DNA from 2 places in the Acinetobacter sp. CY05 genome. Region 1 is predicted to be linked to the other one. Evidence: riboswitches for the same ligand, from Rfam matches in the RefSeq annotation. Region 1 holds a riboswitch; the other holds the start of a gene.
The links. A riboswitch is a leader RNA that binds a small molecule or an ion and turns the genes downstream of it on or off. The one in region 1 is predicted to bind thiamine pyrophosphate.

Region 1 (16,086 bases):
GCCAAGCACAATACCGGTATACATAGTGATTCCTAGAGTTTTAAATTGTGTTCAATATAACAGAGCAGAGATCACACCGTAATTGCTTTGATTATACTTCAATCAATTGCTCGGATTTTTTGAATGGAGGCTTGTAAATGTTCTTTCAAAATATGCTGTATCTAAGACATGTTTACTTGCATACTGGTAGGAAATAATACAATAAGAGCAAATCTATGCGACTTCATTTTGCAAAACCATTAAGTAAAAATACTGCAACTGCGATTGGTTTGAGTGCTGTTTTGTTATGGAGTACCAATGTTGGCCTAATGCGTAGCGTCAGTGAAAGTTTTGGCGCTGTGGCAGGGGCTGCATTGATCTACAGTGTGGCCACCATCATTTTATTTTTTACCATTGGTTTACCTAAACTCAATAGCATTCCAAAAACTTATTTATTTTGGGGAAGCTTACTGTTTATTGCTTATGAATTGTGTTTTGCCCTCTCAATCGGTTATGCACATCATCCAAAACAGGCCATAGAAGTGGGTATGATTAATTACTTGTGGCCCACCTTTACCCTACTCTTTGCAATCTTATTCAATAATGTCAAAGCCAATATTTTGATTATTCCAGGTTGTTTGGCTGCGCTAATCGGGATCTTTTGGGTGTTAGCGGCGGAAACAGGACTTGAGCTGGCTCAGGTGTGGGGAAATATACAGAGTAATCCTCTCAGTTATGGTTTGGCTTTGGCAGCAGCTGTGCTGTGGGGCTTATATTGCTCAGTCACTGTCAGTCGTTCGCAAGGCAAAAATGTGGTGACTTTGTTTTTTGCTTTGGTGGCAATTGTGCTGTGGGTGAAGTACTGGCTGATGGGTGCTCCAAGCTTAGCTTTTAATTTTGATAATAGCGTAGCCCTCTTTTTTGCTGCAGCTGGATTGGGTTTAGGCTATGGTGCTTGGAATATCGGCATTTTATCTGGCAATATGACCTTGATGGCCGGTGCTTCTTATTTCACGCCAGTATTTTCCGCTTTTTTTGCTGCCTTTTTGCTCAATACCACCTTGTCCTGGATGTTTTGGCAAGGGGTATTGTGTGTCACTTTAGGTGCAATGCTGTGTTGGTTGTCAACACGACAAAAAAGATAGCTTATATAACCTGTTATTTGAATAAACAACCGATCTATACTTTAGTGCAGAGTTATTGTACTTATCTCAATCTAGGACAGTGGGTAGATATAGTAATAATTCAAAAGCTTAAACAATAAATTCAGCAGCTTTTAACATAATAGGCGGGCAGCATCTGCAACCCGCCTAAGCGATTAAGCATCGACGGGTGGGAAGCCATCTTCGGTTAACGCAGCCACAATTTGCGCTGCATCTAGCGTAGAGTGGACCTCAACAAGCTTTGTCGCCACATCAATGTTAACTTGAGCCTGAGGGTCTAAGTCTTGAATGGTTGCCGTCACACTGCGTGCACAGCCACCACAGGTCATATTATCAATACGAAATTTCATCTTTGGTTCTCCTGTTAAGATGGTGTTGCCAAATTCAATCTGGCTTAAAATACTACATTCCGATGAATCATTGCCGTGGCAATGGGCTAACGAGTTACTCAGCGTCTGGTGGATCTGTTGGAGGCTATGAATCTTAAGATCTAAATCAGCAATATGTTGACGTGTAAGGGCTTTGACGTCACGGCTATGACGTTCTGGATTATGCCAAAGCTGTAGTAAGGTCTGAATTTTCGCTAGATCAAACCCTAAGTCACGGGCATGCTTAATAAATTTTAAAGTTTCAACATCTTCGGGCTGGTAATCACGATAACCATTGCCAAGACGCTTGACTTGAATCAGGCCGATCTGTTCGTAATAACGGATCATCTTGGCGGAAATCCCACTGTGTAACGCCACTGTACCTATATTCATGTTTTCGCCTCATTCACGGCTTTAAATTGACGCAGGCGTAGCGCATTGCTGACCACAAAGACTGAAGATAACGCCATGGCAGCCGCGGCAAACATAGGCGAGAGTAAAATGCCAAAAGCAGGATAAAGAATACCTGCTGCAATGGGGATTAATGCAGCATTATAAACAAAAGCCCAAAATAGATTCTGACGAATGTTATTTAAGGTTGCATGACTTAAAGCGATTGCATGAGCCACGCCCTGCATATTGCCTGACATAAGGACCACGTCGGCCGCTTCAATCGCAATATCGGTACCCGTACCCACGGCGATGCCAATATCTGCTTGTGCCAAGGCTGGTGCGTCATTGATGCCATCACCGACAAATGCAACTCGTCCAGCCTGTTGTTGCAATGTTTGAATGGCTTCGACTTTAGCATTTGGTAATACTTGAGCAAACACCTGATCAATCTTAAGCTGCTTAGCAATCGCGTGGGCCGTATGTTGCTGGTCGCCTGTAATCATTGCCACGCGAATTCCTTGCTGATGCAATGCTTGAATTGCCGCGAAGCTGCTGGGTTTGATGGGATCTGCCACAGCCAATATACCCGCAAGTTTTTGATCAATGGCCACAAAAATTGGCGTTTTTCCTTCGCTGCCCCACTGCTGCATCTGTTGCTTTAGGCTTTGAGTATCGAGATGAAGCTGCTGCATGAGACGCTCAGCACCAATATGTACCATGTGCTGATTGACTCGAGCTTGAATACCGTAGCCAGTGAGCGCTTGGAAATCTGTTGCAGGATAATGAGGAAGCTGGAGATCATCAGCAGCTTTGATAATGGCATGCGCAATAGGATGTTCAGATTGACGCTCGACTGCTGCCACTAAGCTAAGTAAGTCGTTGTCATCTCTAGCATCGAGGCTATATAGATCGGTCAGCGTTGGTTTGCCTTCAGTTAATGTGCCTGTTTTATCGAATGCGACCACTTTGGCTTGTTGCAATAGTTGTAGTGCCTCACCCTGACGAAATAAAATCCCCAATTGCGCACCGCGTCCTGTGCCCACAAGAATAGACGTAGGTGTGGCCAATCCCATCGCACAGGGACAAGCAATAATCAGTACGGCCACTGCATTAACCAGCGCTAAGCTTAAACTCGGTTCAGGACCAAACGCTAACCATACTGCAAAGGTCAGCAATGATAAGCCCATCACCACAGGTACAAACCATAGCGTGACTTGATCAATTAAAGCTTGAATGGGGAGTTTTCCACTCTGTGCTTGTTCGACCATATGAATAATGTTTGCCAATACCGTGTTATGCCCCACGGCGCTCACTTTAACTTTTAAGTGACCATTTTGGTTAATACTGCCTGCAACCACATGATCGCCAATGCGCTTGGAGACTGGCATGGATTCACCGCTGAGCATGGATTCATCGATATAACTATGACCCGTGATAATCTGACCATCTGCGGCAATCCGCTCTCCTGGACGGACCAACAGAGACATCCCAGGCGTCACGTGTTCAATAGGCAGCTCAACAGCCTGACCATGTTGTTCAATGGCGGCAGTTTTTGGCTGTAATCCGATAAGGTGTTGAATGGCTAAAGAGGTACGCCCTTTGGCCCGTGCTTCAAAATAACGTCCCAATAGAATTAAGGCAATAATCACTGCGGCCGCTTCGAAATAGACGTTTTGACTACCAGCAGGCAATACATGTGGTAACAAAATAGCAACCAGCGAATAGCTATAGGCCGCCAACGTTCCCACGGCGACAAGGGAGTTCATATCAGGATGCAAACGCCATAAGGCTGGCAAACCTTTTTGATAAAAATGACGGCCTGGCAAGAGCAAAATAAGTGTTGTAAGGATGCACTGGATCAGCCAACTGTTGTGCTGTCCGATCGTATGCATAACCCAATGATGAAAAGCAGGGATCAGATGCCCGCCCATCTCTAGAATAAAGACAGGTAGCGCCAACACGATGGCCATCATAAGATCACGCTTGAGGGTCTGCTGTTGCTGTTGTTTTTGATCTATAACTTGATCTTGCAATAGGTTGGCAGAAAAACCTGCTTTTTTAATCTGTTCAATGAGACGTTGTGGCTCAACTTGACGATCAACCTGAATGGTTGCTTGTTCGGTCGTTAAATTCACCCCAGCTTCTGTTACGCCTTCAACTTTCTTGAGCGCTTTTTCCACGCGTGCCACACAGGAGGCACACGTCATGCCAGAAATATGCAACTGTATTTTTTCTAAAGCAACATCAAAGCCGGCTTTTTGTACGGCTTGAATTAACTCTGCTTGTGAGGTTGGTGCTAAAACGTGTACCTGAGCCTGTTCTGTCGCCAAATTAACTTTGGCTTGAAGCACACCAGATACTTTTTTCAGGGATTTTTCAACACGTGCCACGCACGAGGCACAGCTCATGCCGACAATTTTTAAATGAAATTGCTGTACCTCAATGTCAAAGCCCGCCTTGTGTACGGCATTTTGTAAAGCAGGATAGTCGATGATTTCAGCCTGAACTTGAGCAGATTCGGTCGCCAAATTGACCGTTGCCGTCACACCTTCAACTTTATTTAAGGCTTTTTCCACCCGCGCTACGCAGGAAGCACAGCTCATGCCTAAAATGTGAAGTTGAACGCTTTGCATGATCAGACCTATAAATTTTACCAGCATGCCAATAGCATAAACCTTCCCATAATGGGAAGGTCAAGTATTTTTAGTCCGCCATAATAAAGACGTGAGTGAAACCACGTTGCTTGAGCAGTTTTGCGGCTTTGGCCGCACGAATACCACTTTTACACACACAGACCACCCGTTGTGGTGTGATCTGTGTCGGTAACTGCTCTAATCTTGTCATATGTGCTCCTTGAAGAGGAGATTCAATTTCGCTCGGCTCACGCAGTTCTAAAATCAGATCATCCGGCTGCAGCTGAGCTCGATCTAACCACAGCAATGAATCTTGAGGTTCAGGCAGCTGATCAAATCGTAAACTCGTGATATGCCATTGTTGTAAATTTAAGCCCAAGAGCTGCCCAAGGGCGGAGTTTTGGCCATTTAACAAGACATTGAGCACCATATGCGCTTGTAGGCTGGCAAGGGTGGCCACGGTTGAAGCCAGTACGCCTGTGCTTTGGCAAGAGGTTGCCTGTTGTGGCAACTCAGGAAAAAGCGCACGGTAGCTTGGCGCACTTTGTCCACAAAAGCCGCCAACATAACCTTGTTCAGCCAATACAGAGGCACTGATCAAAGGAATTTTTTGCATAAAACAGGCATCTGAAAGCAAATACGTGGTGGCAAAGCGATCGGCTGCATCTACCACAAGATCAATGTCTTGCAGTGCTGCTGCAAGATTGCTGCTGTGTATATGCTCAGTACGGGGCTCAATATCAATCTCAGGATTCAGTTGCTTTAAGTGCTGCGCAACAGCAATGGCTTTAAATGCGCCAAGGTCGGCCATACGAAATACAATCTGCCGATGCAAATTGGAAAGCTCCACGCGATCAGCATCATAAATACGTAAATAGCCAACACCACTGGCCGCTAAAATAGGCAGTAGTGAGGCTGCTAATCCTCCTGCTCCAACCACCAAGACCCGCGCAGCTTGTAATTGCTGTTGGCCGTAGCTTCCCACCTGTGGTAATTGTATTTGTCTGGCATAACGTGCGTTGTCTAACATTAGAACTCCGCCAAACCAAAAAGTGGTGTCGAGGCTTGGGCAAGATCGCGTTTCGGCATTAACCCAGCCTGATATGCCAAGTGGCCTGCCTGTACTGCAGCGGCAAAAGCCTGTGCCATCATTACAGGATCTTGGGCCTGCGCAACGGCGGTATTGAGCAATACCGCATCAAACCCCATTTCTAAGGCCAAAGCAGCATGACTCGGTGCCCCAATGCCTGCATCAATAATCAGCGGCGTGGTGGGAAAATAATGACGCATTCGTTTTAAGGCATCGAGATGGCATAAACCTTGACCCGAACCAATCGGTGCTCCCCAAGGCATCAGCACTTCGCAGCCTGCATCTAAGAGTTTTTCAGCCACAATTAAATCATCTGTGGTGTAGGGAAATACCTGAAAGCCATCTTCAGCTAAAATCCGTGCTGCCTCGACCAAGGCAAATGGATTGGGCTGGAGTGTGTCTGGATGCCCAATGACTTCAAGTTTAATCCAAGCGGTATTAAACACTTCACGTGCCATATGTGCAGTGGTGACCGCTTCTTTGACACTGTAACAGCCTGCTGTATTGGGTAAAAATCGGCAGTTGACTTGCTTGAGTAAATCACGAAAGCCCTGCCCACCTGTGCCTTCACGGCGTAAACTGACGGTAATGACATCAACATCCGCAGTTTGAATGGCGCGTAGAAGACAATCCGGGGAAGGATAACCGGCTGTGCCCAACAATAAACGTGATTTTAGCGTTGTACCATAAACCTGCATGTTAACCTCCTTGCATTGGTGCAAGGACTTCAATTTTTTGCCCAGCACATAATAAGGTGGTTGTATATTGGCTGCGTGGAACAAAGTTGCCATCAACCGCCGTGGCCACTGCGCTACCGTCAAACTGCTGTTCTTCAAGTAGTTGGCTTAAATTTTCACTGTGCGTGTCGATTGGGTTACCATTTAAATAAATCTTCATACTGTGCTCCCTGCAAGTTGATGAATCAGTTGTTCGGCCAGCCATGGTGCACATAAAAACCCATGACGATGCATGCCGTTGACGTAAAAGGTCTGCTGTTGATAAGCAATTTTTGGAATATTGTCTGAGTAAGCTGGTCTTAACCCAACACCTGTTTCTACAATAGAAGCTTCTGCCAATGCAGGATGAATGCTATAAGCTGCACTGAGTAATTCCATCATGCTACGTGCTGTGATGGGCTGACGCGAATCGCTTTCAAGCATGCTTGCCCCTAGCATAAAGCGACCATGTGCACGTGGTACTAAATAACAGGGAAAACGGGGGTGTAATAAGCGAATGGGTCGGGAAAAATGTAACTCCGGCTGCTCTAAAATCAGCATTTCACCCCGTACTGCACGTAAGGGAATTTGATCTTGCGCATAAATACCACGGCAATCAATGATTCTGCCACTGGGCTGGCCAGCGTGGATGGCGACGCCTTGTTGAATTAAATTATTTTTGAGCTCAGCTAAGACCAAACGTGGATCTAAATGGGCTTCATCTTTAAAAAACAAGGCATGCTGTACATGTTCCAACTCAGGCTCCAGGCACTGTGGGTTCAGCCATTGATGCTGTGTCGTACGTGTGGCAAAACGTTGCAACTCGGCATGATCACGCTTATTTGCTAAGACCAAAGTGCCCTGTTGCACCACCTGTGTGCTATAGCGCTGCCACCAAGCAATCGCGTCAAAATCGTATAAAGCTTTAAAATGTGGTGCAGCTTCTGCCTCACAAAACGGTGCCAGCATACCACCGGCAAAATGTGAAGCCATGGCATGCGTATTTGAGCAAATCACTTCTAGCGATTCGCCGTGAGCATGTAAGGCTGTTGCCACACATAAGGCAGTGACGCCACTGCCCAAAATTGACCAGTGGCTCATATCAATAACTCAAGAAACATGTTGATCTCCGACAAGAGACCCATGCGACGTACAGGAAAAGACGGACTTGGCTTTAAAAGCACAGGCCGTATTAAGATGGTCTTCCTACGCCAGCATTAACTGGGTCAGGTTCAAAGGGTCGCTAGCTCAACTAGCCTCTCAGTCTCTATTGGAGACTCCCCTGCCTAAAAGTGTCTCTATTTAGTTAAATTTTAAGCAGCTTGTCAAGCAATCTGTAGGGCTAAAAATGCGGCTATTTTTTGCTTAACAAAAAATAATGATTACTTACCCAAAGTATCTAAAAACACTGTTAGCTTAATTTCTAATATAAATTAAATAGATAGATAAAAATGACTTGTTTTAAAGCCTATGATATTCGGGGGAAACTAGACACAGAAATTACCCCTAAATTTGCTTATGCCTTGGGTCGCGCTTATGCAGAAATCTTTAAACCACGTTGTATTGCGGTGGGTGCAGATATTCGTTTAAGTAGCCCCATGCTCAAAACAGCCTTGATTCACGGCTTAAACGATGCAGGTGTCGACGTACTGGACTTAGGTTTAGCCGGTACCGAAGAAATCTACTTTGCGGCTTTTGCCTTGGATATTGATGGTGGCATTGAAATTACCGCCAGCCATAATCCGATTGAATATAATGGTATGAAATTGGTGGGCAAAGGCGCACGTCCTATTGGTATGGACACTGGATTAAAAGACATTCAAGCCTTTATTGAACAAGGCGTGTTTGCCTTTACGCAAGCACAGGGTCAAACCACAGCCTATGATATTTTACCTGCCTATACCGCCCATCTTATGGGCTATCTGGATCAACAGATTCGACCCTTAAAAATTGTCACCAATCCCGGACATGGCGCAGCTGGGCATGCGGTGGATGCTTTGGAACAATGTTTTAAAGCAGCACATCTTCCTATTGAACTGATTAAAATTCAGCATGAACCGGATGGTCGTTTTCCAACAGGCATTCCCAATCCAATGTTGATTGAAAATCGTCATGCGACAACAGCTGCGGTACTTGAACATCAAGCTGATTTTGGTGTGGCTTGGGATGGTGATTTTGATCGTTGCTTTTTATTTGACGAAAAAGGCCAGTTTATTGATGGATATTATTTGGTCGGCTTATTGGCAGAAGCATTTTTACAAAAACAAGCCCAGCAAAAGATTGTGCATGATCCACGTTTAATCTGGAATACATTGGATATTGTGGCGCGTTATCAAGGCATTGCAGTTCAGTCTAAATCTGGGCATGCCTATATGAAGCAGGTCATGCGTGAAGAAAATGCAGTTTATGGCGGCGAAATGAGTGCCCATCATTACTTCCGTGATTTTGGCTACTGTGACAGCGGTATGATCCCTTGGTTATTGGTGGTGAACTTATTGTCAGCCAAACAGCGCCCCTTATCTGAACTCACCCAAGTCATGCAGCAGCGTTTCCCTTGTAGTGGCGAAATCAATTTTACGGTCAAAGATGCAGCCACCACCATGCAGGCCTTACACCAGCATTTCTCAGCTGATCAGCCTGAGTTAGATACAACCGATGGTTTAAGTTTTGATTTTAAAACATGGCGTTTTAATGTCAGAGCCTCAAATACCGAACCCTTACTCAGACTGAATATTGAAATCAATCAAGAGCAAGCAACTCAGCCTCTGGATTATTATGTGCAGCTCTTAAGCGAATTGATTGAGAGCACATCATAACATCACGCATGGCCTTCGCCATGCGTTGCTTTAGAACATTTGAATCGTTTGTATCAAACCGCGCGTTGAGGCATCTAAATGCGATAAGTCAGCATGTTCTCGGGTTAACACAGGCAATAACTCATTGGCTATTTCTTTGCCCTTTTCTACTCCCCATTGATCAAAAGGATTAATATTCCATAACACCGATTGTACAAACACTTTATGTTCATACAGTGCAATTAACATACCCAATGAATAAGGATCCAAAGACTTGATCAATAAGGTGCTGCTGGGTTGATTACCACTATAATGTTTATACAGCGGTAAATCGGCCAGGTTTTGTTCTGTTAAAGCATGGTTGCCAAATGCCAATAAACGCGATTGTGCGAGACAGTTTGACAACGCCAAATAGTGCTGCTCCACCAGTGAGGCCGCGTTTTCAATATGGCCAAATTGTTCGTCATCATAACGATGAATAGGTGCAATAAAGTCACAACTGACGTTACTGGTACCTTGATGTAGCAGTTGATAAAACGCATGCTGGGCATTGGGTCCGACTTCACCCCAAATAATTGGGCAAGTGTTGACTTCCACCGGTTGATGATTACGTTGTATAGATTTGCCATTGGACTCCATTTCAAGCTGTTGCAAATAGGAGGTAAAGTATTTTAAACGACCGTCATAGGGCAGTACAGCATGGGTATTAATATGTAAGAAATTAATATTCCAAAGCCCAATTAAAGCCATGAGAACCGGAATGTTATGACGTAAATCGGCCAATTGAAAATGTTGATCAATGGAATGCGCACCGGCAAGTAAGCGCTTAAAATGTCCGACCCCAATGGATAAGGCGATGGGTAAGCCAATACATGACCACAGTGAATAACGCCCCCCTACCCAGTCCCAAAGTAAAAACTGTTTTTCAGGCGCGATGCCCCAAGCTGTCATTTTATCTGCTCGGGTAGACACCCCAACAAAATGATGTTTTAAAAAGAGTTCAGCCTCTCCCAAACTTGCCTCTAACCATAGCCGTGCAGTTTGTGCATTGGAGAGCGTATCTATGGTGGTAAAGGATTTAGACGAAATAATAAATAAGGTCGTCTCAGGACGTAATTTATGCAAAATATCAGAGAGTTGGCTGCCATCCATGGTAGAGACAAAATGTAGATTTAAATCCTTAGCGGTCTGGCGTTTAAAATCTGACAAGGCATGACTGACCATAACGGGGCCTAAATCTGAGCCCCCGACCCCAATATTGACCACGTCTTGAATCACTTCTCCGGTCACGCCGCGATATTGCCCTGCATGAATTTGTTCCACCAGTGCGAACATGCGTTGTAATTGCTCATGCACTGCTTGCGCTAAGTCTTGATGTGGTGTGCCATGCTCAGGCAAACGCAGTGCCCAATGCATGGCAGCACGCTGTTCGGTATAGTTAATCTTTTCTTCTGAAAATAAACGATCAATCCACTGCTTGAGCTGTTTTTTTTCAGCGAATTGAATCAGTTCATCCAGTATATTGTCATTTAAGCGTTGCTTGCTAAAATCAAAAATGACTTGTTCGTGCTGGAGGGATAAACGTTCAAAACGTTGTTGATCGTGTTGAAATAAATCATGCAAATGTTGCTGGCGGATTTGATCGGCTAAATGTTTTAAACGTTGTTGTTCTTGTCTGGTCATTTACGTCCTACCCCGATATAAGCTAAGCCTTGATTTTTGACATATTCAGGTCGATAGATATTGCGTCCGTCGAGCAATAAAGGATGCTGCATGCGATTCAGCAAGTGTCGATAGTCTAAACTCCAGTATTGACGCCAAGGGGTGAGTACACATAAAGCATGTGCACCAATAATGGCATCATATTGTTGATCACATAAAATCAGGTCATCCCGTTCGCCATACATCCGAGAAATGGCATCTAATGCTGCAGGATCATGTAAACGCACTATGGCGCCTTGTGACCATAAGGCGGTGAGCATCGGATGAATAGGCGACTGGTGTACGCTTGCGGTATTTTCTTTATAGGATGCACCCCAAATGGCAATAGTTTTCCCATTTAAATCGCCATTAAAATAACGCCACAGTTTACGAAACATGAATTCTTTTTGTTCTTCATTGATTTCCCAGACTTGCTCGAGTAAGCGGCTTTTACCGCCAGCATCTGCCACAGCCCGTGTCAACGTTAAAATATCATGTGAGAAGTGTTCTCCCCCAAAACCCACCCCTGGAAACAAATAGGTCCCACCAATACGTGGGTCGGCAGCCATGGCAGAACGTACGTGATGAATATCTACGCCAATTTTTTCAGCAACTGCTGCCAAATCATTAATAAAACTGATTCTGGAACCGAGCATGCCTGAAATACTGAGCTTACTAAATTCAGCGTCTAAAATGGGCATACAGACGTATTGCTGTGGCAGTGGAAAAAGCGGTCTCAACAACTCTTGTAATTTATTTAAACTGTGACCACAATCACACCCCACAATCAGTTGCTCTGCATCGGTGAGGCTGCCCAATGCATCCCCTTCACGAATGTTATCAGGTAAATACACCCACTCATCATCTTCTAGGATCTGTTGTAAGCGCTGTGTGCCATATAGACCAAAGGTTGCGGTATTGATCATGAGTTTTGGATGAATTAAGGGACGTTGTTTGAGACGCTGTGCTAATGAGAGCGATTGTTGTTGTTCATGCGGCCCCAGACAAAACCAGTAGGCATCAATATCTAAATCTAAATCTTCAAAATAACAGTAGTTTAAAAAGCCTTGTTGTTTTTGTTTGACAATAATGAGTTTTAAAACTGGATCATCAAAGTTATCTTCAAGATTAAAATCTTCTGCCAAGTGGTCACACCAATACACTTCATGACCTGATTCTGCTAATAAGGCACTGATGACGCCGGCATAGAGCGTTTTTCCAAATACGGCAACTTTCATACGGTTCCTCTAATTATTATAATGTTTGATTAACTCACGAAAGGCAGCTCCAAAAGTTGGATGGTGATGGGCATAATGTAGAACGGCGTGTAAATAGCCCAATTGACTACCACAATCAAAGCTCTGCCCTTGCATCAAATACGCTTCTACATGATCCAGCTGTGCAATAGCGTCGGTGAGTTGAATCTCACCGCCTTGTCCAGCAGGTGTGTCTGCTAAGATTTGCATAATCTGACCGGGCAGAATATATCGCCCGACCACGGCCAATTGAGAAGGTGCTTGATCAAGCGCTGGTTTTTCGACAATCCCCTGCATGGCAACACTTTGCCCTGGCGCTAAGTCCCCTTGTAGCGCCACGATGCCATATTGATCGACACGAGAGGCATCTACTGTTTCGACCATCACTTGCGCTGCATGGTGGCGATCATAGGCATGAATCATATCTTTTAAATCAGCCTGATCACCTGCAATCAGCACATCGGGGAGCAAAACGGCAAATGCTTCGTCAGGTTCGATTAAATGGCGTGCTGCGTAAATGGCATGACCTAAACCTAAGGCTTGGCCTTGGCGTACGCTGGTGATGTGAATATGTTCGGGTATGACCTGTAAACGTTCGCGCAATTCTGGCTTGTTTTTTTGGGTGAGTAATTGCTCAAGCTCAGCATGGCGATCAAAGTAATTTTCAATCGCCCCCTTACTGGCATGGGTGACAAGAATAATATGCTCAATTCCTGCAGCGATGGCCTCTTGCACCACATAGTCGATGGCAGGACGATCAACAATGGTTACCATCTCCTTGGGAATGGCTTTACTTGCAGGCAGGAAGCGAGTTCCAAAACCTGCAACCGGTAATACAGCTTTTTTTATCATTGTTAAAATTAGCGTCATTGTTATAGGTGCTTTCAACCATAATATGAAATGTTGAAAGTTCATGCATCACTTACAAAAAGTAGCAGGAAAAACAATAAAAATAACGATTTAACGGTGATAGAAGTCGACCTGTGCATCATTTAAAGGCGCTTTGCCCCGAATGTGATCAGCTAATTTTTCTGCCATCATAATCGTGGTTGCATTTAAGTTACCCGTAATAATCAGCGGCATGATCGATGCATCAATCACCCGTAATTGCGCCACCCCATGCACACGGCCAAAGCCATCAACCACAGCGAGATCATCCTCCCCCATTTTACAGCTGCCACATGGATGATAAGCCGTTTCAGCATGCTGACGTACAAATGCATCGAGTTCATCATCGCTGTGGGCATGACGGCTTGGGCTAATTTCTTCGCCACGATACTCATCAAGGGCTGGTTGCTGCATGATCTCGCGGGTAATGCGAATGGCATCACGAAATTCACGCCAATCTTGCTCGTGACTCATGTAATTAAACAAGATACTCGGATGTGCAAACGGATCTTTGGAGTTTAAACGGATGCGGCCTCGTGAGGGTGAACGCATAGATCCCACATGGGCTTGGAAACCATGTTCATGAATGGCATTGCTGCCATTATAGTTAATCGCCACAGGTAAAAAGTGATACTGAATATTTGGCCAAGTAAACTCATCAGATGAGCAAATAAAGCCCCCTGCTTCAAATTGATTGCTGGCGCCAATCCCTGTACCTAAAAATAACCATTCTGCACCAATTTTAGGTTGGTTATACCATTTCAATGCAGGATACAAACTCACAGGTTGCTTACAACGATACTGTAAATACATCTCTAAGTGATCTTGTAAGTTTTCCCCAACACCAGGTAAATCCTGCACCACATCAATATGGTGTTCTTTTAGCACATGGGCTGCCCCTACGCCTGAGCGTTGCAAAATTTGCGGTGATGCAATCGCGCCTGCGCAGAGTAAAACTTCACGATCAGCAAAAACTTGTATAGGGGCTTGGGTATTTTGACCTTGAATATACTCTACACCAATCGCCGTTTTACCCGAAAATAAAATACGGTTGGTCATGGCATGCGTCACAATGGTTAAATTGTCACGCGTTTTGGCTAAATCTAAGTAACCGCGAGCAGTACTCGAACGGCGCCCCTGTGGCGTCACAGTACGATCCATAGGGCCAAAGCCTTCTTGTTGGTAGCCATTTAAGTCATCGGTGCGTGGATAACCGGCTTGTACCCCAGCCTCTACCATGGCGTGAAATAAGGGGTTATTGTTGTTTTTAGGCGTTGCTACACAGACTGGCCCTGAATCTCCGTGGTAGTCATTGCCACCAATGTCACGGCTCTCAGCTTTTTTATAATAAGGCAGGCAGGCACGATAATGCCAATGCGCTAAGCCTTTTAAACTGGCCCATTGTTCTAAATCCATGGCATTGCCGCGAATGTAGCACATGCCATTAATCAGTGATGAACCACCTAAACCTTTGCCGCGTCCACATTCCATACGACGCCCGTTCATATAAGGCTCAGGGTCGGTTAAATAGGCCCAATTATAGCGTTTACCTTGCAAGGGATAGGCCAAAGCGGCTGGCATTTGGGTGCGAAAATCTAAGCGGTAATCAGGTCCGCCAGCTTCTAATAACAGCACTTGAACTTGAGGGTCTTCAGTCAGGCGGGCAGCCAAGACGTTGCCCGCTGAGCCTGCTCCAATAATAATATAATCAAAATATTGCATTACACCGCCTTAGTCCTGGGCACGAAAGATCGATTGAAAGGGGGCTAACTCAACTTGCACGGCTTTTAATTGTGTGTAAGCCAATAAGGTGGTGAGGCCATTTTCACGACCCACGCCAGAGTGCTTGTATCCTCCAACAGGCATTTCTGCGGGTGATTCCCCCCAAGTATTAATCCAACAAATACCGGCTTCAATTTGATGAATGATACGATGGGCACGGGCTAAATTTGGAGAAACTACGCCTGCTGCTAAACCATAAGTGGTCGTGTTGGCACGGCGAATGACTTCTTCTTCAGTTTCATAGGTCAAAATAGACATCACAGGACCAAAAATTTCGTCTTTTACAATTGACATGTCATCATGACAATCACTAAAAATGGTGGGTGCAACAAAAGCACCTTTTGCACATGCGCCTTCTTGATAGCGCTGGCCGCCTGTCACCACACGTGCACCTGCGGCTTTGCCTTGCTCGATATAATCAAGCACTTTTTGCATATGCGGGAAACTGGCCAGTGGACCGAAGTTAACTCCTGCTGCTAATGGATCACCAATTTTGATATAGGGGATTCGCTGTAAGAGTTTTTCTTCAAAGGCACTTTGCAAGGCTTTAGGAATAAAGACACGGGTACCGTTGGTACATACTTGGCCAGAACTAAAGAAATTGGCCATCATGGCAATATCAGCGGCCAGATCTAAATCGGCATCTTCACAAATAATCAAAGGTGATTTACCACCCAATTCCATGGTGATTTCTTTAAGGCTCGATTCAGCTGCACTCGACATGACTTTTTTACCGGTCACAATACCACCAGTAAATGAAATTTTAGCAATCTCAGGATGGCGGCTGAGCGCATCCCCAACTTCGCCACCGCCCAGCACCACGTTGAATAAGCCAGCGGGTAAACCTGCTTCAACATACAGCTCAGCAAGTTTGAGTGCCGTTAATGATGTATTTTCACTCGGCTTAAACACCATGGCATTGCCCGCAGCAAGTGCAGGTGCAGATTTCCATAATGCAATTTGGATTGGGTAATTCCATGCGCCAATGCCCGCCACCACGCCCAAGGGTTCACGACGGGTATAAGCAAACGAACTATCACGCAGCGGAATTTGCTGGCCTTCTAACGCAGGTGCAAGCCCGGCATAGTATTCAAGGACATCTGCACCCGTGACCACATCAACCGTAGAGGTTTCGCTGAAGGCTTTGCCCGAGTCTAAACTTTCAAGTACGGCCAATTCATCATTACGAGCACGGAGTAAATCAACTGCTTTACGCAAAATGCGGGCACGTTCAATGGCTGGGCGCTTGGCCCAATCACGTTGTGCGGCTTGTGCGGCTTTGACAGCGTGATCAATATCCTGCTGGTCACATGCATACAGCA
Region 2 (16,086 bases), on a different contig from region 1:
ATTCTAAGCCATAAAAAAACCAAGCACATTGGCTTGGTTTTAATAATCTAAACGACTTTTATGAACAACTGATGAAAACTCAGATTAAAAAGTCTTCTAATTTAGCCCCTTTTTCAAGCTCAGCGACTAACCAACGTGGTTGTTTACCACGACCCGTCCATGTATCTGACGGATTATTTTTATTACGATAACGTGGTTCTACTGCTTTACGTGTGCTTTTCTTACGTTTTTGCGCACCAAATTCTAAAATCTGTTCAATGCTTAAACCGACATTATCAGCAATCGCCGTAATTTGATTATAAGCGTCTTCAATTGCCTGATCTTTCTTTGAGGCAATTAATAACTCTGCTTCTGCTTGTAAACGCTTTAATTCTTCCACTGATAAATTGCTAATATCTGGCATTTTCCTACTCCACAATTATTTATTCATTTACTCGAGTTGTTGGCATCTTATTTTTATTAAAAGAAAGATTCAACACGTGGATATAATAAATAACAATACATCTACATAATAGGCTTTTACTGTATTTATTTTAACTCTGGATGCAGTTTTAATATACTTTGCCTTAATTCATGAGGAATTAAAGTTTTCTCACCTGTTTTTTTATTCAACATTACTTGTACTGCTTCACCTATTGCCACTACACGCTGTTGCTCCGTGCTGTATAACAAATAACTCATGCGTAAGGCACTATTTCTTATTTCTTCTACTCTCACCCCTATTTTTAATACATCTGGATAAACCGTTGGGCTTAAATATTTGCACTGGCTAAGCGCAATCACTGTATTAATATCATGACGTCTTAATTTGAGTTGATCGATAAAATAAATTCGTGCATTTTCCATGTAGCGGTAATAAACCACATTATTGACATGTCCTAATGCATCCATGTCACCCCAGTCCACACGCTGTTCAAATAGCACTGGATAATCATCTAGTTTTAACATTTTTTAATCCATGGTTAGTTTTTTATTGCAATCTGATGTGTGTTATTTTCAAAGATTATATTGAGTTGCTGCAATAAATTGGGCTGTTGTTTTAATGCCTGTTGTACTCTTAAATAACTCATTAATACATGCTCAGGGTATAAATGCAGAAGTTGCTCTGCTTCAGCTTCTCTATAGGTTGCTTGATAAACATAATATTTGGCAAAATTTAACACCGGCACACTCAGATATTGCTGTTCCCACAGCATAATATGTTGCTCAATCTCGGCATAATCTGGTTGTGGTTGGCGTAACTGCTGCTGTAACCATAAATAGAAAACTTCTTCATGAAATTGCTGTGCTAGTAAATGCTGTGCTAATACTTGCTGCTCATGTTGCATATCCGCTAAACGTGTCAAAATTCGCAACCAGCATAATTTTACAGCTGCGTCTTTAGCCTCTAAATCTGTGCTGACCGCAATGTACCGCTGTTTAAGGTATTCAAGATCCTCTTGACTTGCTTGCTCAAATTGCTGCAAAACTTGTTCCAACCATTGGACTTTGGTTTCTGTGGCCAAATGTCCATATTGCGTTGCGCGTAAATATACCCAAGGAAATTGCAGGGCAAAACGCCCCCACAAGGCAATCAGACGTTTTTGATACGCTTGTGCGACGTCTTCAAGCCATGGCGATAATGCGTGTTGATTTAAAAACTCAAGGTGGGTGAGCGCTTGTTCAGCATCACCTTGCGCCAAATAAATTTCGATTCTTTGCAGTTCAGACAATTCAAATGCCATGGCGTGGGTATGATTTAAGGCCAAGAGTGCTTTTTGGCTTTGACCTTGCATATTGGCTAACTTGGCCTGCATAACCCCTTGTAATAACGCTGACTGTTGAAAGGCTTGTTGAATAAAAGCTTGTTGGTCACGTCCAGCATCCAATAACCAAATAACCGCCAACTGTTCATAAGGGTGTAAGTTTTTAAAATTGAGTAAGTTTTCTCTTTTGCGCTGTTCACGACTTAAATAACCTTTGACCAAATACCATAAACTTTGTGCCAAAAGACTCAGGAACGCTAAAACAATAAACAGGACCCAAAAGTTGCTTTGAACTTGCCAGTTACGCCAATATAAATAGACATAGCCTGCACCATGCCCATAACTCAACACACTTAAGATTGCAAAAGCCAGTAAAGTAATCATGGCATAGGCAAGTAAAATTTGGCGCATGACTTATCTCAGTAAAGCTCGGGTGGTCAATACAGGAGGAACCAAGCGAGTTAAAGCTTTGGCTCGTTCAATTTTTTGTAAAATTTGCTGGGCTTTTTGATCAGGCAACTGCTGTAAGTTTTTACTCACAATGGTCATTTCTTGCTGGTAGGCTAAATATTGTCCCTGCAATAACATCTGACGTGCCAGTAAAATGTGCAACTGTGCCTCTTTTAACACAAATTGGCGCTGCATCAGAAGATGCGAGGGTTGATCGACTGACTCTACTTGCAACCATTTTTGCCAAAATGCAGCTTTAGGTTCATGAGGAACCGTTAAATTCTGCTGACGAATTTCAGTACTGAGTACGCTGTCGAGTTGTTGCAGCAGCTGATTTATATGTTGCTGTTGTTGCTGACGCGTATTTACAAAATTTTGAATATCTTGCCGATCTTTTAAAATAGCTGCAGCCAAGGCTGCTTTTAAGCTATCAGAAACACTCGATTGTGTTAAATCAGCTTGTAAATGACTGAGTTTTTCTAAAGCATAGGTATACTGTTGCTGTTTTAAGGCAAACTCAACCAAATCCAGTTGCTGTTGAATCAGGACCAGTGGATGAATTGTGCTCCCTTGATCAGTCGGGGCAAGTGGCGCCGGAGTCTGCTCTGTATCACGCTGTAAGGCCACTAAACGATCATTTAAACTGGCATTACGCTGTTGAGCCTGATGTAAACTTTGCTGCATATGCAGTTGTGCTTGCGTCAACTGCATCACATCATAACTGAGTTTAACCAACCAGCCCAACAGCACAATACCCAATAAGATCAAGACCTTCTTCATGCTTTTCCTTCATCTTTATTTAGCTTGGCCATAATACTGTCCGGTTGAAGCTGTGATACTTCAATAATTTTAAACTCATTACGGTGCACAGCACGATATTGACCAAGTAAGCTCGCCAAACGTGTCCCCAACACCACATATTGCGCCCGAGCAATCACAGCTGGATGTGCTTTTAAGAGTGCTAACCAATTATGCCAACTGGCCTCACTACTGATTAACACCGTATATTCAGGTTGCTTTCGAAGCTGCGCTAATAGCGTTTGAATGAGTGTTTTACTGTGTACAGGACAATCACGTTGATACAACAACATATTCACAATTTGCATTCCTGCCTCTTGTAATTGTTGCATCATAAATTGTCGCCCACCTTCGCCACGCCAAAAAGCAATACGACTGCCTCGCGCTAAATGTTGCAGACTTGGCAGCTGTAACATCCCTTCCGAGGTTTCTAGTTCAGGAATATGGGCTTGAATCCCATATTTTGCCAAAGCTTGAGCTGTCTTTAGCCCCACCGCCACCCATTCCACTTGGGCTAAATCCACCACAGATAAACCACTTTTGGCTAGATATTGCATGCTAATCTCAACTGCGGTAGGGCTAACCACCACAATCACTTGGCTGCTGGGCAATTGCTGATATAAGCTAGCCAACGCAGGTGTGTATGGGAAGGCTTGTAATTCAAGTAATGGCAACTCAAAAACATCAATCTGCTGTTTTGACAGTGCCAGAGACAAAGCTGCGGCACGATCATGCGGACGGGTATTAATAAACAGCATATTATTTTTGATAGAGGGCTTGTAGCAACTCGCCTGCACCTTGCGCCAATAAGTCTTTAGCCAGTGCCACACCAAGTGCTTCGGCTTGCTCTGGCTGACCTTGCACGTGTGCCTTTAATAGAGTTTGACCATCTACACTGCCAACCCGGCCTTCAAGCTGAATTTCGCCATTTTCTAGGGTGGCATAAGCTGCAATAGGCACTTGGCAACCACCTTCTAAATAAGCGTTAAAGGCGCGTTCGGCACGTACACACACATCAGTTTCAGCATGCATAAGTGGCATAATTAAATCCAATACCGCTTGGTCATTGCTACGGCATTCCAAACCTAAGGCACCTTGCCCCACTGCAGGCAAGCTAACTTGGGCATCTAAGCTATGACGGATACGCTCAGGCATTTCAAGACGTTTTAAGCCAGCACTGGCTAAAATGATGGCATCATATTGACCTGCGTCAAGTTTAGATAAACGTGTGCCGACATTGCCGCGTAGATCCAAAATTTCTAAATCAGGACGCGCCTGTAAAATTTGACACTTACGACGTAAACTTGAAGTGCCCACTTTAGCACCTTGCGGTAAATCAGCAAAACTTGCATAAGTATTAGAGACAAAAGCATCCAGTGGATCTTCGCGCTCGCAAGTCACGGCTAGCGCTAAACCTTCAGGCAGCGCCATAGGTACATCTTTCATTGAGTGCACCGCTAAATCTGCACGTCCATCAAGTAATGCAGCTTCTAATTCTTTGACAAATAAACCTTTACCGCCAATTTTTGCCAATGGGGTATCTAAAATTTTGTCGCCCTGAGTGACAAACGTCACTAACTCCACGGTTAAATCCGCATGTAAGCGCTCTAAACGTGCACGAATATGCTCTGCTTGCCAAAGTGCAAGTGGACTTTGTCGAGTGGCAATTTTCAGGGTTTTCATAGGCTATTAAATCTTTATTGCAATATGTTTAAACTTAACCTGATCCCTTAAAAATGCAAGCAGATTTATTGCTTTTACAACTTTTGAATACGTTCCCGTAGATGAGGTAAATGCCGACGACTGACTGCCAAACGTTCCTCTAAATCACGACAACGCACTTGATATTGCCCTGCACCTAAAATTTCTAAGCCTTCTAAATAGGCAATAGAGACCAACGCATTACGATGAATGCGAATAAATTGATCAGCAAATTCTTGTTCTAAATCTTTTAAGGTTTCGTCTATGAGTACACTGCCATTTTTATGGCGTACCGTGACATATTTTTGATCCGCTAAAAAATAGTAAATATTTTCTAAGGGTACCAGTTCCACTCCGCGGTGGGTTTTTGCCGCAATCTGCTGGCGTTTTACTTTAATTTCGTCCATATATTCTTGTTGTTTTAAAAGGCTCAATTGAGCTTGGTTAATTTTAGTTAGCCGCTCCAAAACCCGCTGCAATTCCTGTTGCATAATCGGTTTTAATAAGTAGCCATCTGCCATCTGAAATGCATCTAAAGCATGTTCATCATACGCGGTACAAAACACAATTGCTGGCATAGGATCAAGTTCACGCAAATACTCAGCACAACTTAAACCATCCATTTCAGGCATTTGTATATCTAATAATACGACATCTGGTTGATAAAGCTCTGTCAACTCAATTGCTTGCTTACCATGGCTCGCCACCGCCACCACCTCATGCCCAAGCTGTTCAACCAATCGTGACAGACGCTGTGTTGCCAAAGCTTCATCGTCACAAATTAGGATGTCCATGTATCCTCCTTTTATCCAAAAACTCGATTTAAAATGTGGCGTTTATTATTTTTTATAAATGTATTGCACCACTGTAGTAAATATTCCAGCACCTGCATAGTTCTGAAATGTTACCTTTTCCCCAAAATATGCCTCAAGGCGCTGTTTTACATTGTCTAAAGCAATACCATGACCACGCGTTTGCCCTAACTCAGATGCCACGTATGGATTGGTAATAATAATATTAACTTGTTTTTCACGTATTTCGATTAAAATCGTAATTTGGCTTGGGGCTAAAATCTTTTCTACCCCATGGCTAATGCTATTTTCTAATAAAGGTTGCAAGGTTAATAAAGGAATTTTAACCTCACGAGCTCGTTCTAAATGCACAAATTTCCATTCGACATTTAAACGCTCAGCTAAACGCACTTGCTCAATGGCTAAATAACGCTGACATAATTCAATTTCATCTTTGAGGGGGACTAATTTTAATTCTTGTAAACTGGCGCGAAATAAACGTGATAAATCTATTAACATTTGTTCAGCTTTGTCAGGATCAATGCTAATTAAACTTAAAACATTATTTAAGCTATTAAATAAGAAGTGTGGCTGAATGCGTGCTTGTAAGGCTTGAATACGCGCTTTAAGTTCACTTTGCTGCTGACGTAACCATTGTTCGCGCAAAAATACATAACGAAAGCAAAATAATCCCAGTAATACCCCATAACTTAAATGTAAGCTTAGGCCCTCAAACAAAATCCCCCAGTGAAAATCTCTAAAACTCCAATGACTGCCCCAATACATTAAAAAATTTAAACTTAAGCTGGTGAAAAATACGATACCCTGTAATAACCCAAAGCCCGTGATTAAGTTTTGACTTAAAGATAAACCAGCCAGCTTGGGCTGCATTTTTTCAAAACATGCGACAAAACTGATTAACACCCAATTGATATATAACGCATATTCTAATAAACGCATGCCACTTAAATTGGCCCAACCACGTGATTCGGCAAGGCTTAATAACATGGCCAAAATATTGCTGGCAATAAATAGCTCAATTAAATGTTGCCAACGTTTGGTTTTCGTAAAAAAATAAGCAAATTGCGTTGTATCTGACGCAGACGCAACAGTTTGAAAGTCTTCTGTGTGAGCAAGCCTTTTTGAATTTGTTATACTCGTTGTTAAATCACTGCTTTTTTTATTGAGCCGACATGACCACATCTTCTAATTCCTCAAATACACAAGCCCAAACTTCAGGCATGTGGGGCGGCCGCTTCTCAGAAGCGACTGACGCATTCGTTGCAGAATTTACCGCATCTGTACAGTTTGACCAACGTTTTTATAAACAAGATATTGCAGGTTCAATCGCCCATGCGACCATGCTTGCTAAAGTTGGCGTTTTGACTGAACAAGAACGCAATGACATCGTTAACGGCTTAAACCAAATTAAGGCTGAAATTGAAGCAGGTCAGTTCGAATGGCGCATCGATTTAGAAGATGTGCATATGAACATTGAATCGCGTCTAACGCAGCGCATTGGTATTGCAGGTAAAAAGCTTCATACAGGTCGTAGCCGTAACGACCAAGTGGCAACAGACATTCGTTTATATGTACGTGATGAAATTGATGCCATTCTGCAATTGTTGCAAAAACTACAAAAAGGTATTTTAGGTTTAGCAGCTCAACACACCGACACCATTATGCCGGGCTTCACGCATTTACAAACAGCACAGCCTGTGACTTTTGGTCACCATTTAATGGCTTGGTTTGAAATGTTAGTACGTGACTCTGAGCGTTTAATTGACTGCCGTAAACGTGCTAACCGTATGCCACTGGGTTCAGCTGCGCTTGCAGGTACCACTTACCCAATCGACCGTGCTTATACAGCTGAACTTCTAGGTTTTGAAGCTGTAGCTGAAAACTCACTTGATGCGGTGTCAGATCGTGACTTTGGTATTGAATTTAACGCTGCAGCATCGTTAATTATGATGCATTTATCACGTATGTCAGAAGAAATGATTCTTTGGACATCAGCACAGTTTAAGTTTGTGAATATTCCAGACCGTTTCTGTACTGGTTCTTCAATCATGCCACAAAAGAAAAACCCAGATGTGCCTGAGTTAATCCGCGGTAAAACTGGCCGTGTCTATGGCGACTTAATGAGCTTACTTACCCTCATGAAAGGTCAACCATTGGCTTATAACAAAGACAACCAAGAAGACAAAGAGCCATTGTTTGATGCCATCGATACCGTTCGTGGTTCACTCATGGCCTTTGCTGACATGATTCCAGCACTTGTGCCAAACGTAGAAGTTATGCGTGAAGCTGCGCTACGTGGTTTCTCAACTGCAACTGACCTTGCCGATTACCTAGTGAAAAACGGCGTAGCTTTCCGCGATGCACACGAAATTGTCGGTAAAGCTGTAGCCCTTGGTGTCCAAGAAGGTAAAGATTTATCTGAACTTAGCCTTGAGCAGTTACAACAGTTCTCTGACTTAATTCAAGCAGATGTCTTTGAAAAAGCCTTAACTTTAGAAGCATCAGTAAATGCACGTAACCATATTGGTGGTACTGCACCAAATCAAGTGAAAGCTGCTATTGAACGTGCATATGTACGTTTAGAAAAACTTTACGCTTAATTGCTCAATCTATAATTGGAGTATTGATATGTCTCGACAAGTATTTTGCCGTAAATATCAACAAGAAATGGAAGGCTTAGCTTTTGCACCATTCCCAGGTGCCAAGGGTCAAGAGCTCTTTGAAACTGTTTCTAAACAAGCTTGGGGTGAATGGTTAAAGCATCAAACCACATTGATTAACGAAAAACGTTTAAATGTATTTGAAGCAGATGCCAAAAAGTTCCTTGAAGAACAACGTGAGAAGTTCTTTAACAATGATGAATCATTGGAAAAAGCTGAAGGCCTAAAGCCTGAAGAAAAGTAAGAAACTCTCTTATTTTTTGTATCACAATAGCTTAATTGTGCATAAGCTCTAATAAAAAAGAGCCTTATCAGAGGCTCTTTTTTACTTTAACATTTATCTACACTTTGCCTATAAAAAATCTAAGCATGCTATTTTAAATAGATTCAGTTAATTACTTGGAAAAAATGCTTTCTAAAAATTAAAGCCACTGCCTGCCATTTAAAAATCGCTGCTGGCTTCAGTTTGAAGATGTTTATCACTTATAAACATTTAAATAGTTTGAGATGATAAAGAACTCTATTTGATGTTTAAAAAACACACAACCCAACAATATCACGCTCTTTTAGCTCTAGATCACAATGTGATTAGCATCACAAACCATTATTTAAAAATGGTGGTTTATGTATATTTAGTGCGCAATATATGATTTATATTACACATCAGATACATATGCATATAAAACACAACAATCCTACACAATAAGCCACAATACAAGTAAATGAGTTATTTATATACTGAACCTTATTCAGAAAATGCTTAGCTTTTTCTCAAAAGTTTTAAATTTTACTCCCAGATTTTCCCCCAAAAATCTGGGATTTTTTTATCTATAACTTTAACAAAATGCTATAGCCATTAAAAATCAGCTTGTTTTTTTCTCTACCTGCAACTTAGCGTTTATGTACTTTTTCTTCAATTTCTTGCAAGCTGGTATGACGTACATCCAGACCTTTAACCATATAAATCACTTGTTCAGAAATATTACGGGCATGATCGCCAATTCTTTCTAAAGAACGTAATACCCACATGACATTAATCACGCGTGAAATATGACGTGGATCTTCAATCATATAAGTCATTAAGGTACGTGTTGCAGATTGATATTCACGATCAATATCTGCATCTGCTAATAAAACACGTAATGCCTGGTCGATATCTAAGCGTGCAAAAGCATCAAGCGCTTCATGAATCATCACCCGCACTTGGTTACCAATATGACGAGTTTCCATATAGCCACGTGGTGAACCACCCTCTTCACACAAGTTTTGTGCAATACGGGCAATTTTAGCCGCCTCATCACCAATACGCTCTAAATCGGTATTGGCTTTACTCATGGCAATCACCATACGTAAATCACTCGCAGCAGGATGACGACGTGCCAAAATTAAAGTTAAAGCTTCATCAATTTCACTTTCGAGTTTATTCACGGCGTTGTCTTTAAATTGTACTTCCATCGCCATAGGCGCATTAGTGTCAAGTAATGCATGAATCGCATTGGTGACTTGTTGCTCCACTAAACCACCCATGGTCATAAACTTGGTGTTTACGGCTTGCAATTCTTCATTAAATTGCGAAGAAATATGGTGATTTAACACAGGATTAGTTGGGCTCAAAGTCATCACTCCACAGCATGTTTACGACATCAGATTGGCAGCATAGTATTAAAGCGTGCTTATATGACCATTCTATGACAAGTTACTTTTGCACCAACCACATATTTAATTGTTTTAGATCATCTTCATTGAGTTGTCCAATGGCTGCCTTTAGGTTTAACACATTGATTAAATAATCATACTGGCTATTCAAATAATCTTGCTGGGCTGCAAAAGCATTACGCTGTGCTAAGAGTACATCTACCATATTTTTTAAACCTTCACGGTACTGCGCCTGTGAGGCTTTAGCCACATTTTGTGCTGATTGCATAGCAGCTAAACGTGCTTGTAATTTCGCTTGATCCGTTTCAACTTGCATATAGGCCTTACGCACATCACTATTGGCTTGGCGACTGGCTGCTTCTACTTCAGCCATGGCTTTTCTTAGGTTGACGTCTGCTTTTTCAATATTAATTTTAGTGCGTCCACCAGTAAAAGCATTCCAATTTACTTCAACCCCAACCTGATCAAACTGGCCATCACTAGCAAGCACACTACTTGGACTTTGTTGGTTATAGCCATAACTCGCAACTGCTGTCACTTGTGGCAACCGCGCTGCTTGTTCAACACGTTTACCATCTTGAGCATATTGCTGTTGTAAACGTGCTTGCTGCAACTGTAAATTTTGGCTTTGAGCCAATTCTTGCCAAGCACTTAAATCTGCTGGATAGGGCTTTTCAAAGTGGAAATCTTGACTTAATACCGCTAAATTTTCACGATAAGGTCCAATTATCTGTTCAAGCTGCTCTTGAGCCAATAAGACTTGCACCTGTCCCGCAATACGATTGGCACGTGCATTTTGATATTGCGCATCTGCTTCACTGACTTCACTGCGTGCTACTAAACCTTCACGTAGTTTAGCTTGCATCATATTTAACTGTTCTAATAATGCTTTTTCTTCCTGCACGTGGGCTGCGGTTAACGCTTGCTGTCTAAGCACATTAAAGTAAGCTTGAGCAGTATTTAAAATATGCTGCTGCTGTTGTAGACGTAGTGTTAGTTCACTTAAGGAAATTGAAGTTTTCACTTGCTTTAAACCTTGCCACGCATCCCAACGAAACAGCGGTTGTTTAGCCGTGACTAGCGCTTGCCGAGTTGTTGAGGAACTCGGCATTAAATTCTCACTCTCAAAACCAGGAACATTAATTAGGTTATTATTTTGATTATCTTGGCTTTTGCGGGTGATATTGGCATTCACGGTAATTGTTGGGAATAAATTACCTTTCGCCAAACCCAAATTAAGTTGATCGACTTGATACTGCAATTGATTGGCTTGCCAAGTGGGGTCATTTTTTTGTGCCAACTGATACGCTTCAACTAAATCCAAAGCATAGCTGCTAGGTGCAACAAGTATTAAGCTGGCAAGAAATAAAAGTTGTTTTTTCATGAATATGACCTACTCAAGCATACAAAGACAGCGTAAAAATTTAGGGATTGAGCATCAAACCCAATTGGGAATTTAGGTACATTTTTAGCGTATTTTTTACATAACTTAGCTTTTAAAAACACAACTTTTCCATAAAATGAGCCAGCAGCTTATGATTTGTGTTAATAATTAACCAAATCGCCTCAGAATACTACATATTGCTAGCATCTCTGAATATACATATATTGCAAAATACGCCTATTCATTGGATAACAGTCGCGGTCTTATGCTTACAACATTGTCCTTACCTTATTTCACAAGGTTATTCTTACCAGTGTTGTGTGCACTTAGCTTTAGCGCTTGCCAACCTTCAGAAAAACCCGTAATTCCAGACTCAGCACCGTTAGCTCACAGCACCAAACCAGAAAAAGATCTCAATACACTATGTGATAATCTAACCCAAGATATGCAGCAGGTAGATCATCAACGTACAGTGCTCGCGTTACAGGAAATTAATCAAAATCTCAAAGTTTGTCTGCCGCTTATGACCACTCAACAACAGTTAGATTTACTCGACATTTCACAACATATGTACGAGAATTTTTTACTGGTTGAGCGTACACCTGCCCAGCAACACGCTTTTGAGCAGTATGTAAATGGTGCGGGTACACATCCCACACTCCATCAACAGTATTTTGATCAAATGAGCGTCCGTGACCAGTATTTAGTCAAGCATCAAGGTCAAGCCTACGTTGAATTAATTACTTTGAGCGATGGCTATGTCGGTTATCGTCGCAGTCCACAGTATTTAGCACGTATCTTTGCACCGTATTTACCTGAAGCTGAACAGAGCTTTATTCAAGCCTTAGCCAATCAAAATAGTCAGCCTTTATTTAATCAACACAGTCTAGAAGTTGAGCCTTTGGTTGTGGCCGAGCGGGCTTTATTTTGGGAAAGCTATCTTGCCAGCTATCCAAATAGTCGCTATAAAAACGACGCTCAGTATTTATATCGCGCTTATAGTCAGTTGTTATTTACTGGCACCCAAAGTGATCAAGTCTCCAATAGTTATAAAGGGATTGACAGTATCGACCCACAGAGTCTCGCGGCAATTCAATATATTAGCCGACAATCAAATGCGACTCTTGCCACACAAGCCACGAAATTTTTAAACTTTATTGAGCGTGATTTTGAACTGAGCCACAGCAGTTTGGAACAAGAACATCAAGCCGCTGTTGCAGCACTTACAGATGAACTGGATTTAGTGCCAGTAAATTTACAGCGCGGTAAAAATTGTTTCTTAGATGCGGTGTGTATTTAGACATTAACACTATTAGTGTTGTTTTTTTAGTCCTGTTACACTGCAAGTCGCTTGACGGAGCGCGAGTAACTGACTCGCTGAGATTTGGTCAATGTAATTTTACATTTAATCCAAAGTACCGTTGAACCTGATCAGGTTAATACCTGCGTAGGAATCAAGCCACTAAAAACTTATGCCTTTTTGATATGCCCCATCTTTGGGATATATCTGCCACGTTTTTGGTCGTGCTTGATTCGTTGATATTGCAAAGGATCATGGACATGAACCCATTAACGAATCTTCAAGACGCGCTCATTGCGCAACATGAGCAAGACGCTCAAGACCTTCACCGTATCTTACCTGCCTCTAAAAAAATCTATATCCAAGGTTCACGCCCTGATATTCAAGTGCCGATGCGCGAAATTCAGCTCAGCAGCACACCAACCAATTTAGGTGGCGAAGATAATCCCCCACTTTTGGTTTATGACACTTCTGGAGCATATACCGACTCCACCATTAAAATTGACTTAAACCAAGGCTTACCCAATATACGCGAGGCATGGCTTAAGCAAAGGCATGATACCGAGGTGTTAGAGCAATTAAGCTCTCGTTTTGGTCAAGCACGCTTACGTGACATTAGCACTGCTGAGATTCGCTTTCGTCATCTACAAAAGCCGCGCCGTGCTAAGTCTGGTCATAACGTGACCCAAATGCACTATGCCAAACAAGGCATCATTACCCCAGAAATGGAATATATCGCCATTCGCGAAAATCAGCGCCAACATGCAGGCACAGATCTGCGTCAACATGCAGGACAAAATTTTGGTGCTAAAAACTTAACCGAAATTACCCCTGAGTTTGTACGTCAAGAAGTGGCCGCAGGACGCGCCATTATTCCTGCCAATATTAACCACCCTGAATGTGAACCCATGATTATTGGGCGTAATTTTTTAGTCAAAATTAACGCCAATATCGGTAATTCAGCACTGGGGTCTAATATTCACGATGAAGTGGCTAAAATGACATGGGCAACCCGTTGGGGCGCGGATACCATCATGGATTTATCAACGGGTAAAAATATCCATGAAACCCGCGAGTGGATCATTCGCAATTCCCCTGTGCCAGTGGGTACTGTACCCATCTATCAAGCCTTAGAAAAGGTTAATGGTGTGGCAGAAGATTTAACATGGGAGATTTTTAAAGACACCCTAATTGAACAAGCCGAACAAGGCGTAGATTACTTTACTATTCATGCAGGGGTGTTATTGCGTTATGTGCCGTTAACCGCCAATCGCTTAACGGGTATAGTCTCACGTGGTGGTTCGATCATGGCACAGTGGTGTTTAGCACATCATCAAGAAAACTTTTTATACACCCATTTTGATGAAATCTGCGAGATCATGAAAGCCTATGATGTTTCATTTAGTTTGGGCGATGGCTTACGTCCAGGTTCTATTCAAGATGCCAACGATGAAGCCCAATTTGCAGAACTAAAAACGCTAGGTGAACTCACGCATCGTGCTTGGCAACATGATGTACAAGTCATGATTGAAGGTCCGGGGCATGTGCCTATGCATATGATTAAAGAAAATATGGACTTACAACTTGAAGTCTGTGGTGAAGCTCCTTTTTATACTTTAGGCCCGCTTACCACAGATATTGCCCCAGGCTATGACCATATTACCTCAGCCATTGGTGCGGCCATGATTGGTTGGTATGGCACGGCGATGCTGTGCTATGTCACCCCCAAAGAACATTTAGGTCTGCCCAATAAAAAAGACGTTAAAGATGGGATCATTACCTACAAAATTGCTGCACATGCTGCCGATCTTGCCAAGGGTCATCCAGGGGCGCAAGCGCGTGACAATGCCCTATCTAAAGCACGTTTTGAATTCCGCTGGGAAGATCAATTTAACTTAAGTTTAGACCCTGATACTGCGCGCAGTATGCATGATGAAACCTTACCCAAAGATGCACATAAATCTGCACACTTTTGCTCTATGTGTGGTCCTAAATTTTGCTCCATGAAAATTAGTCAAAATGTGAGGGATTATGCAGAAAATCAACAAATTGCTGCGGGTTTAAAACAGATGCAAGATCGCTTTATAGAACATGGACAAAAAATATACCACAAGTTATAAAAAGCATTTTGCCTGTTGTTTAATCTCAGTTAGGATGAAGTAAGACTTTACTTCATCCTGACTGTAACTATGAATATTATTAAACAGGCCACCTATCTTAAAAACGAAGTCAAAATTGAAAATCGTGAACACGTTTTTCGCGGCTTTATTCAGGTTGAAAAAGTCAGTCTACGTCATCGTCTGTTTGGACAAGATCACTATAGTAAAACCTTACAGCGCGAACTCATTCATCGCCCTGAAGCAGCAGGCGTACTGATTTATAATGATGCACGCGCACAATTTGCCTTGATCGAACAATTCCGTGTCGGTGCACTCGATGATGCCCATTCCCCTTGGCAATTGGAAATTATTGCTGGCGTATTAGATGCTCAAGAACAACCAGAAGACTGTTTATACCGTGAAGCTTTAGAAGAAGCGGGTTGCAGTCTATTTGACCTACAACATCTATTTAGCTTTTATCCTTCCGCTGGTGCATGCTCCGAATTGTTCCATTTATATGTAGCGCAGGCAGAATTACCTGAAAATGGCTCGATTTTTGGTATGCCTGATGAAGGCGAAAACATTCAATTACACGTTTTTAATTACTCAGATGTCACGCCCTTACTCACCACTGGTCGCTTAAAAAATGCGCCAGTCATTATGGCATTGCAATGGTTGCAACAACATATTAAAACCCTAATGAATGTCTAAGAGGGGCAGATATGAATACAGCATCTGTAATGACTGAGTTAACATTAGTACATATTTCTGACACCCATTTAATGGCGGATGCTGCGACAGATTTTGTCAGCATCAATCCTGAACAAAATCTTTTAAGTGTATTGGCAGATATTCAACAGCATTATCCTGAAGCAAACGCCTTACTACATACGGGTGATTTGGCTCAAGAAGCTTGTACTAAAACCTATCAACGTTATGTGCAGCATGTACAACGTTTAAATATTCCTTATTTTCATGTACCCGGCAACCATGATGATGTGGCCTGCTTCCCATTTTATCAGCAACAAAATAGTGCACATGTGATTGAACTTGGTGCTTGGAGCTTGGTGCTACTCAATAGTGCAGTACCCAATCAAGTCGATGGTTGGGTAGACTCTCAGCAATTACAGCAACTTGAACAGATTTTGGCTGCGCGCCCTGAGCAATATATTGTCATTGCATGTCATCATCATCCTTTTGCGATGCAATCACACTGGATTGATCAGCACAAACTAAAAAACACTGAAGCCTTAACCGACCTATTAGGCCGACATAACAACGTTAAGCTGGTGTTATTTGGACATGTGCATCAAGAATCATGCCAAACATGGCAACACATTGCTTTTTTTTCAACCCCTTCAACTTGTGTGCAATTTAAACCAAAAAGTGAGGATTTTGCGCTTGGGAACGAAGCGCCTGGTTACAGAGTCTTACAGTTAAGAAGTGATGGTAGCTTTCACACAGAGGTACATCGACTTACA

Region 2: another riboswitch for thiamine pyrophosphate. It lies ahead of thiC (phosphomethylpyrimidine synthase ThiC); the one in region 1 lies ahead of AC5YCD_RS07615 (FAD-dependent oxidoreductase).

The regions. Positions count from the first base shown of each region.
Region 1 covers NZ_JCAKMW010000007.1:9,793-25,878, reverse strand. The annotation lists gene AC5YCD_RS07655 (riboflavin synthase subunit alpha) at 1-24, opposite strand, end outside; gene yddG (aromatic amino acid DMT transporter YddG) at 216-1,124, shown strand; gene AC5YCD_RS07645 (heavy-metal-associated domain-containing protein) at 1,298-1,492, opposite strand; partial or broken gene AC5YCD_RS07640 (MerR family DNA-binding protein) at 1,589-1,903, opposite strand; gene AC5YCD_RS07635 (heavy metal translocating P-type ATPase) at 1,900-4,536, opposite strand; gene AC5YCD_RS07630 (ThiF family adenylyltransferase) at 4,607-5,566, opposite strand; gene AC5YCD_RS07625 (thiazole synthase) at 5,566-6,324, opposite strand; gene thiS (sulfur carrier protein ThiS) at 6,326-6,523, opposite strand; gene AC5YCD_RS07615 (FAD-dependent oxidoreductase) at 6,520-7,443, opposite strand; TPP riboswitch at 7,529-7,636, opposite strand; gene AC5YCD_RS07610 (phosphohexomutase domain-containing protein) at 7,794-9,158, shown strand; gene pgi (glucose-6-phosphate isomerase) at 9,189-10,820, opposite strand; partial or broken gene AC5YCD_RS07600 (UDP binding domain-containing protein) at 10,817-11,920, opposite strand; gene AC5YCD_RS07595 (UTP--glucose-1-phosphate uridylyltransferase) at 12,086-12,946, opposite strand; gene betA (choline dehydrogenase) at 13,055-14,704, opposite strand; gene betB (betaine-aldehyde dehydrogenase) at 14,714-16,086, opposite strand, start outside.
Region 2 covers NZ_JCAKMW010000015.1:8,768-24,853, forward strand. The annotation lists gene AC5YCD_RS11120 (H-NS histone family protein) at 80-403, opposite strand; gene AC5YCD_RS11125 (acyl-CoA thioesterase) at 529-948, opposite strand; gene AC5YCD_RS11130 (heme biosynthesis protein HemY) at 963-2,156, opposite strand; gene AC5YCD_RS11135 (hypothetical protein) at 2,160-2,975, opposite strand; gene AC5YCD_RS11140 (uroporphyrinogen-III synthase) at 2,972-3,751, opposite strand; gene hemC (hydroxymethylbilane synthase) at 3,753-4,676, opposite strand; gene AC5YCD_RS11150 (LytR/AlgR family response regulator transcription factor) at 4,751-5,488, opposite strand; gene AC5YCD_RS11155 (sensor histidine kinase) at 5,534-6,688, opposite strand; gene argH (argininosuccinate lyase) at 6,679-8,106, shown strand; gene AC5YCD_RS11165 (oxidative damage protection protein) at 8,135-8,410, shown strand; gene phoU (phosphate signaling complex protein PhoU) at 9,058-9,780, opposite strand; gene abuO (multidrug efflux outer membrane protein AbuO) at 9,863-11,206, opposite strand; gene AC5YCD_RS11180 (hypothetical protein) at 11,520-12,506, shown strand; TPP riboswitch at 12,552-12,677, shown strand; gene thiC (phosphomethylpyrimidine synthase ThiC) at 12,767-14,626, shown strand; gene AC5YCD_RS11190 (NUDIX domain-containing protein) at 14,696-15,316, shown strand; gene cpdA (3',5'-cyclic-AMP phosphodiesterase) at 15,328-16,086, shown strand, end outside.